One region of the Pedobacter sp. T50_32 genome, then DNA from elsewhere that is predicted to be linked to it. Evidence: riboswitches for the same ligand, from Rfam matches in the RefSeq annotation. Region 1 holds a riboswitch; the other holds the start of a gene.

Region 1 (6,061 bases):
CCTCAAAGCGTAATCTTCTATCTGCTCCTTACTAATCTTCCCTAATCCAAAATACCTAGACTCAGGATGCGAGAAATAGAAGCCACTTACCGCAGCTGTTGGATACATCGCATAACTTTCGGTAATGTGTAAGCCAATTTTCTCCTCTGCTTCTAATAAGGCAAACAAAGTTCCTTTCTCGGTATGCTCTGGACAAGCAGGATAACCCGGTGCCGGACGAATACCTACATATTGTTCCTTAATCAAATCTTCGTTAGAGAAATGCTCGTCTTTTGCATAACCCCAATAATCTTTACGCACCAGTTCGTGCAACTTTTCTGCAAATGCTTCTGCTAAGCGGTCGGCTAAAGCTTTTACCATGATGCTGTTGTAATCATCAAAGTTTTTCTCGTATTCTGCTACCAATTCATCGCAACCAATACCCGCGGTCAAAGCAAAACCACCGAAATAATCCTTCTTACCGCTGCCTTCTGGTGCAATAAAATCCGACAAAGCATAATATGGTTGACCATCAACTTTTTCGGCCTGTTGGCGTAAAGTATGAATAATTACCCATTCAGAATTACCGTTTTTCAGTTCTGCTGTCTTTGTTAACTGAGAACTTGGAACTGCTAACTGGATATCATCGCCTATGGCTTGTGCTGGCCAAAAACCAAACACAGCTTTTGCTTTTAATAACTTTTCATCTACAATGCGTTTCAACAAAGTTTGAGCATCGTCGAAAAGCTTTTTCGCTTCATCACCAACGTTTTTATCTTCAAAAATTCGTGGATAACTACCACGTAACTCCCATGTATGGAAGAAAGGCGTCCAATCGATGTAAGGAAGTAACTCTTCTAAAGGATAATCTTCCAAAACCTTTGTACCTGTAAATGTTGGAGCAGGAGCAACTTGTGCTAAATCTATTTGGAATTTATTTTCCCTTGCCTCTTCCAAAGTCTTGAAACGCTTATCCGAACGTTTGTTCAAATGCGCTTCACGAGCTTTATCGTATTCGGCTTTGATTTGCGAAATATATCCCTCACGTAATTCGCCATTCATCAAAGTGCTACAAACCGTTACACTTCTAGAAGCATCTAACACGTGAATAGCTGGACCAGAATAATTAGGCGCAATTTTCACTGCTGCATGTATCCTCGAAGTAGTAGCTCCGCCCACAATTAACGGAACTGTAAATCCTTCTCGCTCCATCTCTTTGGCAAAGTGAACCATTTCATCAAGCGATGGTGTGATTAAACCACTTAAACCAATAATATCGGCATTAATCTCTTTGGCTTTTTTAATGATTTCCTGTGCAGGAACCATCACGCCCATATCTACAATTTCGAAGTTATTGCAAGCTAAAACTACGCCTACAATGTTTTTTCCGATATCGTGTACATCGCCTTTTACCGTTGCCAACAAAATCTTTCCTGCTGAAGAGCCCTGTGTAGCATCTGGATTGGCTAATTTCTCTTCCTCTATAAACGGTAATAAATAAGCCACAGCTTTTTTCATTACCCTGGCAGATTTTACCACTTGAGGCAGGAACATTTTTCCAGCGCCGAACAAATCTCCCACAATGTTCATTCCGTCCATTAAAGGACCTTCTATGACTTGAATTGGTCGCGGATATTTCTGGCGGGCTTCTTCTACATCATCATCTAAAAACTCAACGATACCTTTTACCAAGGAATGAGACAAACGCTCTTCAACCGTTCCTTGTCGCCAAGCTTCGTCTTTAACGATAACTTTTCCTTTGTTTTTTACTGTTTCAGCGAACTCAACCAAACGCTCAGTCGCATCGTCTCTACGGTTTAATAGTACGTCTTCAACTCTTTCTAAAAGCTCGGGTTCAATTTCTTGATAAACCTCTAGCATCCCTGCATTTACAATTCCCATATCCAAACCTGCGTGAATGGCATGGTACAAAAATGCCGAGTGCATCGCTTCACGCACAACATTGTTTCCTCTAAATGAGAATGAAATATTGGAAACCCCACCGCTAACTTTAGCGTGAGGTAAATTTTGTTTAATCCAACGGGTAGCTTCAATAAAATCTACCGCATAGTTGTTATGTTCTTCTAAACCTGTTGCTACGGTTAAAATATTAGGGTCAAAAATGATATCCTGTGGAGGAAAACCAATTTCATCAACCAAAATGCGATAACTACGGCTACAGATTTCTATCCTACGATCGTAATTATCTGCCTGACCTTGCTCATCAAATGCCATTACTACAACTGCAGCACCGTAACGCATAATTTTACGGGCATTGGCTTTAAAGGGTTCTTCTCCTTCTTTTAAGGATATGGAGTTAACGATGCCTTTGCCTTGTAAGCATTTCAACCCAGCTTCGATTACCGTCCATTTAGACGAATCGACCATGATAGGCAGCTTGGCAATATCAGGTTCTGAAGCAATTAAATTCAGGAATTTGGTCATTGCCGCTTCCGAATCAATCATCCCCTCATCCATATTTACGTCGATGATTTGTGCACCGCCCTCAACTTGTTGTAGGGCGACGGCTAAAGCAGCTTCATAATCGCCACCTAAAATGAGCTTAGAGAATTTTGGAGAACCTGTGATATTGGTACGCTCACCTACGTTTACAAAAATACTTTCGGGTGTAATGGTTACTGGCTCTAATCCGCTTAACCTTAAATACGGAGCAATAGTCGGTATTTTTCTAGGTTGAGCCGCTGCCGCTTTTTTAGCAATACAGCCAATATGGTCTGGCGTTGTTCCGCAACAACCACCCACTATATTTACAAAGCCCGAAATGATAAAGTCATCTACCAAGTGAGCAGTTTCATGAGGCATTTCATCGTAAGCGCCAAATTCGTTAGGTAAACCCGCATTTGGATAAGCAGAAACATAACAATTTGCTTTTGCAGCCAGTTCCTCGATGTGAGGGCGCATTTCTTTCGCTCCCAAAGCACAGTTAAAACCAATACTCAGAGGATTTGCATGTGCAACAGAATTTAAAAATGCTTCTGCCGTTTGACCAGACAAGGTTCTGCCCGAAGCATCGGTAATGGTACCCGAAATCATGATTTCAAGTTTTTTTCCTACTACTTCTTCATATTCTTTAATGGCAGCAATTGCCACTTTTGCATTTAAAGTATCAAAGATGGTTTCAATTAATAGTACGTCTGAACCGCCATCTACTAAACCTCTAATTTGCTCATAGTAAGCATCAAAAAGTTCTTTGTAAGAGATCGCTCTGAAACCTGGGTCGTTAACATCTGGAGAAAGTGAAAGCGTACGGTTAGTTGGGCCAATTGCACCTGCAACAAAGCATTTCCTATCAGGATTTTGTGCCATGAATTCGGTAGTTGCTTCTTTGGCTATCCTAGCTCCTTCGTAACTTAGCTCGTAACTCAACTCTTCCATTCCATAATCGGCCATGGAAATGCGTTGCGTACTGAAAGTATTCGTTTCAACGATATCAGCCCCTGCTGCTAAATATTCAGTATGGATGGCTTTAATAATATCAGGACGGGTGATGTTCAACAAGTCGTTATTACCTTTTACATCAGAAGGGTGATTGGCAAATCTTTCGCCTCTAAAATCTTCTTCGGTTAGGGTATAACGCTGTATCATGGTACCCATAGCACCATCTATAATTAAAATACGTTTTTCTAGTTCTTCTCTAATGCTCATAACTCGATCCGCGTTTGGCGTTTGGCGAATGAACGCTTATCGCTTGACGCAATACTCAAAATTTATCAGCTTACTCTAAAAGTATCGGAACTGGTATTCCCTTTAAACTTATCTTCTCTCGCCACTGCTGAGATTAGAAATTAGCACCTTGTTGGCACAGGTTGCTAAGACTTCGTTGGGTCTAGTCCCTCCGTCTTTCTTAATAAGCAATGCAAAGGTGCAACATCCGCTTATCATTTCCAAAAATATCAGTAACACAACCAAATAAAATTACAAAGGCCACGCAAAATTGCATGGCCTTCGATATAATATTTTGTTTTTCAGATTATCTTCTGTCTCCGAAAATTCTTAACAGTGATAAGAATAAGTTGATGAATGTAATGTAAAGCGATAAAGCGCCCATTAAAGCTAATTTTTTACTATCAGCTAAAGCGATTTCGTTTCCGTTCTCATCTAATCCTTCGCCTATTCTTTTAATCTCTTGTACTTTGTAAGCAGTTAAAGCAGTGAACACTGCCACGCCAATAAAGCCTAAAATGTAGCCTAAAGTATCGCTACCTATAAAGAAGTTGATTAAACTCACGACAACCAAGCCAATTACAGCAGCCATCAAGATAGGTCCAAATCTACTTAAATCTACATCTGTAGTGTAACCCATTACCGCCATTACCGCGAATATAATTGCTGCCGCTACGAAACATATTGCTATAGATGCTGCTGTATAGATTAGCAAAACAAAGCCTAACATCACACCAGTTAGTATAGAGTACAATAAGAAAATACCTACTAATGCTGGATATGACAATCTTTGCATTGCTGCTCCCATGATCATCACCAAACCAAGTGGTGCGAATATAGCAATGTAACCTAGTGCTGTAAATCCTCTATCACCCACTAGCATTGATAAGATACCTGGAGAATTAACTAATACAAATGCAGAAACACTTGATACAGCCAAGGCCACAAACATCCACATGAAAACGTTAGCAAAGAATTTTTTTGAAGCAGAACGCTGTTGCACAAAAACTGAGTCGTTCTGATATTGATAATTTTGTTGTTCCATTGTTAATTTAAATTGGTTAACGGATAAAAATACAATTTTAGTTTAATCTTTTTGTCAGCAGTTCCTCAACTTTTTTGTAAAACTGTAGTGGCTTAAGCTTTCGCCAATGTAATTCGTCCAGTTCACCGCCAAAGTTAATATAGTAATCTAAGCTGTTATCTCTAAATTCTTTAATTACATGCTCGTTAAAATTGATACCTGCAATCCAACCATCCTCTACATCTTGAAACCATTCTTCGTAATAGCTATCGTCTGATGCGTGGAAGTTTAAAACGTTCTCGCCTATAAGGATAAATTTATTGATGCCCTCATCAATCATGAGTTCTAAAATCTCACGCTTTAAAGTCATAATATCGTTATTGATAGTATCATTCCATTCGCCCATTAATTCGATGATGGCGTATTGCCTATCATAATCGGCATACAGTACTTTAATGTAAAGGGTATTTGAACCAAAGGCATCCCACTGGGGATGAATAAGAAAATTGTAGAGTTGCTTATCGTAGTAAAATTCCGAGTATTCGGTTTCGTAAAAAGGAGAACGCTCATCTTCAGCAGCAATATAATCGTTCCTCCACTGATAATATGGTTCTATCTCGTGCATAAAACAAATTTACGATTTTATCCTGTACACACGAGAGCTAAAAAGATTAAAAAAAGAAAGCCACAGATGCACAAATTTTTCAACTTCTAAATCTGTGCATCTGCGGCTAATATTATAGTTAGCGAACTTACTTGCTTGCTTCTACAGCTTTTCGAACGCTTCCGTATTTAATCAAAAGCTCAGCGGCCTGTGCTTCGTCGATGTTTAATTCTTCCATCACCATGTGGGTACCTCTATCTACTAATTTGTGGTTAGTTAGTTGCATATCCACCATTTTATTTCCTTTTACACGCCCAAGCTGGATCATTACTGTTGTGCTTAACATATTTAGCACTAATTTTTGCGCAGTACCAGATTTCATACGGGTAGAACCTGTTAAGAACTCTGGACCTACTACTACTTCCACTGGAAAATCAGACTCGGCCACCACTGGACCGCCTTCATTACAAATGATACAGCCAGTTAGCACGCCATGCTGACGAGCAGTATTTAAACCACCAACCACATAAGGTGTAGTGCCTGACGCAGCCAAACCTACTAGACTATCTTTTTCGTTAATATCGTACTCCTGTAAATCTTTCCAAGCTTGTACAGCGTCGTCTTCTGCAAACTCTACCGCTTTGCGAATAGCGGTATCGCCACCAGCAATAATACCTACCACCCAGTCAAATGGCACACCAAAAGTTGGAGGACATTCAGAAGCATCTACCACACCTAAACGACCACTAGTGCCAGCACCAATGTAGAAT
Region 2 (6,061 bases), on a different contig from region 1:
TAATTGCTGATTTGGAGCAAGCGCTGAGCTAAGTAAAAAGTGGAAAATTGAAGTGGCTATATGCAAAAAAGGCTGTCGTCATTTTGACTGGAGCGCAGCGTAATAGAGAAATCTTTAAAGATGCATTTCCAAAGATTTCTCACGATGTTCGAAATGACGAGGACAGTAGTTTAGTGCTTTTAACCAAACAAATCACTGCTTAAATACCTATCACCCCTATCGCAAGCGATAAACACAATCAAGCCGCTCTCTAATTCTTTTGCTAACTGCAGGGTGCAATGCAATGCTCCACCAGTACTCATTCCTGCGAAAATGCCTTCTTTTTTTACTAGTGCTCTAGCTGCTAAAGTCGCATCTTGCTGAGAAACATCCATAATTTTATCTACACGCTCAGGCTCGTAAATCTTTGGCAAATATTCGATAGGCCAGCGGCGAATACCAGGAATAGAAGACTCTTCCGTTGGTTGACAACCTACAATCTGAATGTCGGCGTTCTTTTCTTTTAAATATCTCGAGTTACCCATAATACTACCTGTAGTGCCCATGCTACTTACAAAATGGGTAATCTTTCCTTCGGTTTCTTCCCAAATTTCTGGACCTGTAGTTTTATAATGCGCTAAATAATTATCAGGGTTTGCGAATTGGTTTAGTAGGAAATAACCAGGTTGCGTTCCCTTTTCTTCTGCATAGTCCCTACAAACTTCAATAGACTCCAGTAAAGTAACTTTTGCACCAAAAGCTTCCATGGTTAAAGTACGCTCTCTAGTAGAACTTGAAGGCATCACCAACTCAATATCGATACCGTAAATGGAAGCAATCATAGCCAATGCAATTCCTGTGTTTCCACTGGTTGCTTCGATAAGTTTAGTGTTTTTATCTACTTCTCCACGCTCCATAGCACTGCGTATCATATTTAACGCTGCTCTATCTTTTACACTTCCGCCAGGATTATTTCCTTCTAGCTTCGCGTAAATTTTAACGTTTGGATTAGTATTCAAATATCTAATTTCTGCCAATGGCGTATTTCCGATGCAATCTATAATGGTTTTCATTTCTATTTTATTTTTTACCCGCTGATTTCCGCAGATGATAACGCAGATTTAAGATGATTTATGTCGCCAAAAACTATTGACCATTAACCATCAACTATTCTTCCCTTTAATTGTAACCTCTGCCTGATGATAAACCGTAGAACCTTCAGGTACACTTTTCGTTAACCAAACGTTACCGCCAATGATACTACCATCTCCAATAAACGTTTCACCACCTAAAATAGTTGCACCAGAATAAATAATCACATGATTTCCAATAGTCGGGTGTCGTTTAGTATGCGACTTCGACTTATCTACACTCAGCGCTCCTAAAGTAACGCCTTGATACAATTTTACGTGGTTGCCAATAACAGTGGTTTCACCAATTACCAAGCCTGTGCCGTGGTCGATGTATAAATATTCACCAATTTCTGCTGCTGGATGAATATCAATTCCCGTCACAGTATGTGCGTACTCTGTGATGATACGCGGAATATGCGGTACTTCCAACAAATGCAGCTCATGCGCAAAGCGATACATCGCCACGGCAAAAAAACCGGGATAACACCTAATAATTTCAAATTCACTTTGTGCAGCCGGGTCTCCGTCTACCAAAGAAACCAAATCTGTATTTAATTTGCGGTAAACCTCAGGCAACCTGTCAAAAAATGCTTCTGCAATTCCTTTGTTTAAAGCTTTGCTAGATGACTTTGTTGATTTCAATATCAACTGCAGTTCTTCTTTAAGTTCAAAGAAAACGCCTTTTAGTACCTCTTGATTGTAATTGGTAGACGCTCCTCGTTCTGGAAAAATCAAATTCAGTAAAGATTGAGCCCAGTTTGCAATAGTCTGATTAGAAGGCACAACCTGCTGTTGATTTTGGCGCTGTATAATGCTATTTAGGAATTCAGTATTCAAAATCTAATAATATATAGTAAGTCTACAAAGTTAGTATTTTATTTTCCTAGGAATTATCATCCTAATATTGATTTATTAGTTAACTCGTAAAAAATTCTAACCACATAGACACATAGTTTTTCCCGAATTTAGCCTAATGTGTCTATGTGGTTAAAACAAAAAGCTACTCAAAATCAGTAATTTAAAAATATTTCAGAATTTTATTTTGTATCGAAATAAAAAACATCCTATATTTGAAACATTATTTGGAAGCAAATAAAAGTCAATTACCGAAAAGGTTATTGATTTATAAAGAAGTGGCGAGAGACAGGCTCCCTGACCCACTGGCAACCCTCAAAAAGAGAAGGTGCCAATTCCTGACCAAATTGCATGGTGCACTTTGGAGATATAAATTAATAAGATGAAACTAATTAATTCTATTTCAAGAAACACGTTTCCCGAGCAGGTCGGACAAAATTCTATTGCTATTTCTATGATTGACAATTGCTGCAATATGCAATTGACGATGTGTATGTGCATTCGCATATACTAAATCAAAAATCTTCCACTTGTAATTTTCTAACAATTAGGAAGGTCCCGCTAAAACGGGATACGCCCCACTGACGTACCTTAATAGGTCAACATTCCAACTTTACAACACTAAAACTGAAAAAACATGTCACAACATAAATTCGAAACACTACAAATACACGCAGGACAAGAAGTAGACCCAACAACTGGTTCTAGAGCGGTTCCTTTATATCAAACAACATCATATGGTTTTAAAAACTCGGAACATGGTGCAAATCTTTTCGCACTAAAAGAATTTGGAAATATTTACACCCGTATCATGAACCCAACTACGGATGTTTTTGAGAAACGCATTGCAGCTTTAGAAGGCGGTGTAGCAGCTTTGGCTGTAGCTTCTGGACAGGCGGCGCAGTTTATTGCACTAAATAACATCTTACAGGCTGGCGATAATTTCGTGTCATCTAGTCACTTATACGGAGGTTCTTATAACCAATTCAAAGTTGCTTTTAAACGCTTGGGTATCTCTGTAAAATTTGCAGATGGCGATAATCCATCAGATTTTGAAGCAAAAATTGACGAAAACACAAAAGCGATTTACTTAGAAACTATCGGTAATCCATCTTTCAGCATCATCGATTTTGAACAAATTGCTGCCATCGCTAAAAAGCACGATTTACCTTTAATTGTAGACAATACTTTTGGTGCAGCAGGTTATTTATTCAGACCGATTGACCACGGTGCAAACGTAGTAGTACAATCTGCCACAAAGTGGATTGGCGGTCACGGTACAAGCATTGGCGGTGTAATTGTAGACGGTGGAAACTACAACTGGGGCAACGGAAAATTTGCTGCATTTACCGAACCATCTGATGGTTACCACGGCTTGGTTTTCAATGATGTGTTCGGTCAGAACGGTCCTTTCGGAAACATCCAATTCATCATCAGAGCTCGTGTAGAAGGTTTGAGAGATTTCGGAGCGTCGCAATCTCCATTCAATTCATTCTTATTATTGCAAGGACTGGAAACACTTTCGCTGAGAGTTCAACGCCACGTAGAAAATGCATTGGCTTTGGCTAAATGGTTAGAAAACCATCCGGCAGTTGCCAAAGTAAACTACCCAGGTTTAGAAAGCAGCCCTTATCATGCTAATGCGAAAAAATATTTATCAAACGGCTTTGGCGCAGTATTAAGTTTCGAGCTAAAAGGCAATAAAGAAAATGCAATCGCATTGGTTGATAACTTGAAATTGGTAAGTCATTTAGCTAACGTAGGCGATGCAAAAACATTGATTATACAACCTGCAGCGACTACGCACCAACAATTAAGCGAGGCAGAGCAATTAGCCGCTGGCGTTACACCTGCATTATTAAGAGTATCAGTTGGTATTGAGCACATCGACGATATTAAGGCAGATTTTGAACAAGCATTATCAGTTTTCAGTTAACAATTAACAGTTGACTAACCTGCAACCTTACAACATTCCAACTTTTAAACATGTCTAACATCTATAAATATCCAAAAATATTCAAGCTAGAAAGCGGCAAAAAACTCCGTAATCTGGAAATTGCATATCAAACTTATGGCACATTAAACGCCAAAAAGGACAATGTAATTTGGGCTTGTCATGCGCTAACGGCAAACGCCGATGTTTTAGATTGGTGGAAAGGTTTATTTGGCACTAAAGATTTGTTCAATCCAGAAGAACACTTTATTGTATGCGCAAATGTTTTAGGCTCTAATTATGGCACTACTAATCCGCTGAGTGTAAATCAAGTGACAGGCCAGCCTTACTATTTGGCTTTTCCTGAGTTCACTATCAGAGATTTAGCAGCGATACATCAGTTATTGGCCGAGCACTTGGGTATTAAAACAGTTAAAACGTTAATTGGCGGTTCGTTGGGTGGTCAGCAGGCTTTAGAATGGTCTATTCTTGATAAAACCGAAATCGAAAATTTGATTTTAGTAGCAACCAATGCAGCTCATTCACCTTGGGGAATTGCATTTAACGAAAGTCAGCGTTTGGCCATTGCTACCGATAGAACTTTCTTCGCAAACAAACCCGATGGTGGTTACAAAGGCTTGAAAACGGCAAGAAGCATCGCTTTGCTTTCTTACAGAACTTACGAAGCCTACAACGAAACCCAGTTGGAAAGTGTGAACGATAAAGTAACTGATTTCAGAGCTTCGTCTTACCAAAACTACCAAGGCGAGAAATTGTGCAAACGCTTTAACGCTTACAGTTATTGGTATTTGAGCAAAGCGATGGATAGCCACAATGTTGGTCGTGGTAGAAAAAGCGTAGCTGATGCCTTGAAATTGGTAAAAGCAAATACGCTGGTTGTGGGCATAGAGAACGACATCCTCTTCCCTATTACCGAACAACAGTTTTTAGCTAACCATATTAACGATGCGAAATTTGCCAGCATTAAATGCGCTTACGGTCACGACGGATTTTTAATAGAAACGGATAAATTAACGAACATCATTGGCAATTTTTTAAAAGAGAATGCCGCAAAAAATAACAAAGTAATTAAACTACAGCATACCGCTTAAAAGTTAAAAGTAGAAAGTAAAAATAGCATATACCTAAGTGGAGAGCGTTTGGTGTTAAACGATACATCGCAATACGCTTATCGCAATACGAATTAAACACATGAGTAAGAAACTTAAAATAGGATTATTTGGATTTGGAGTTGTTGGACAAGGTCTACATGATATCATTAAGGCACAAAACCTAAATCTGGAAGTGGTAAAAATTGCCATTAAAAACCCTGAAAAGAAAAGAACTTTAGATGCACATTTGTTCACGACCTCTCACGATGAGATTTTAGATAATCCAGAAATCAACACCATTGTAGAGTTAATTGACGATGCTGATGCAGCTTATGCAATTACCAAAAGAGCGTTAACCAGCGGTAAAAATGTAGTGTCGGCCAATAAAAAAATGATTGCTACTCACTTGGCAGAATTGGTACAGTTGCAAGAAGAAAATGGTACTTCCTTATTGTACGAAGGTGCAGTTTGCGGCAGTATTCCAATCATCAGAAACTTAGAAGAATACTACGATAACGAGCTTTTACACGGCATCAGTGGTATTTTCAACGGTTCGTCTAACTACATTCTTTCAAAAATTTTTAACGAAGGCGCTAGTTACGATGCTGCTTTAAAAGAAGCTCAAGATTTAGGTTTTGCAGAAACCAACCCAATTTTAGATGTTGGTGGTTACGACCCTAAATTTAAACTAACTATCGCGACGGCACATGCTTACGGTTTGTTCTTAAATCCTGATAAGATTTTGAACATCGGTATCCAAAACCTAAGCGATGCAGACATTCAATACGCAAAAGAGAAGAATTTCAAAATCAAATTGGTACCGACTACTAGGAAAATCAGCACTAAACAGGTTATTACTTTTGTATTGCCGAAGTTTGTAAAGAGCGATGACTTCTTATATAACGTAGAAAATGAGTACAATGGCGTAACGGTACAAGCCGCTTTCGCCGACAAACAGTTCTTCTTTGGAAAAGGTGCTGGTGGCCATCCAACTGGTGCAGCTGTGCTTTCAGATATCGCAGCATTGCGCTATGATTATCGCTACGAGT

Evidence for each region. A riboswitch is a leader RNA that binds a small molecule or an ion and turns the genes downstream of it on or off. The one in region 1 is predicted to bind S-adenosylmethionine.
Region 2: it holds a riboswitch for S-adenosylmethionine, as region 1 does, so the genes downstream of both, AC23ME_RS12790 (O-acetylhomoserine aminocarboxypropyltransferase/cysteine synthase family protein) here and metH (methionine synthase) in region 1, are expected to answer to the same signal.

Annotation. Positions count from the first base shown of each region.
Region 1 is NZ_JBYFBY010000005.1:139,323-145,383, reverse strand. Features, by position in the region: gene metH (methionine synthase) at 1-3,645, opposite strand, end outside; SAM riboswitch class I at 3,751-3,854, opposite strand; gene AC23ME_RS15735 (Bax inhibitor-1/YccA family protein) at 3,971-4,708, opposite strand; gene AC23ME_RS15730 (hypothetical protein) at 4,746-5,312, opposite strand; gene murQ (N-acetylmuramic acid 6-phosphate etherase) at 5,440-6,061, opposite strand, start outside.
Region 2 is NZ_JBYFBY010000003.1:490,536-496,596, forward strand. Features, by position in the region: gene AC23ME_RS12775 (trans-sulfuration enzyme family protein) at 1-32, shown strand, start outside; gene cysM (cysteine synthase CysM) at 180-1,052, opposite strand; gene AC23ME_RS12785 (serine O-acetyltransferase) at 1,143-1,949, opposite strand; SAM riboswitch class I at 2,233-2,343, shown strand; gene AC23ME_RS12790 (O-acetylhomoserine aminocarboxypropyltransferase/cysteine synthase family protein) at 2,605-3,903, shown strand; gene AC23ME_RS12795 (homoserine O-acetyltransferase family protein) at 3,954-5,012, shown strand; gene AC23ME_RS12800 (homoserine dehydrogenase) at 5,113-6,061, shown strand, end outside.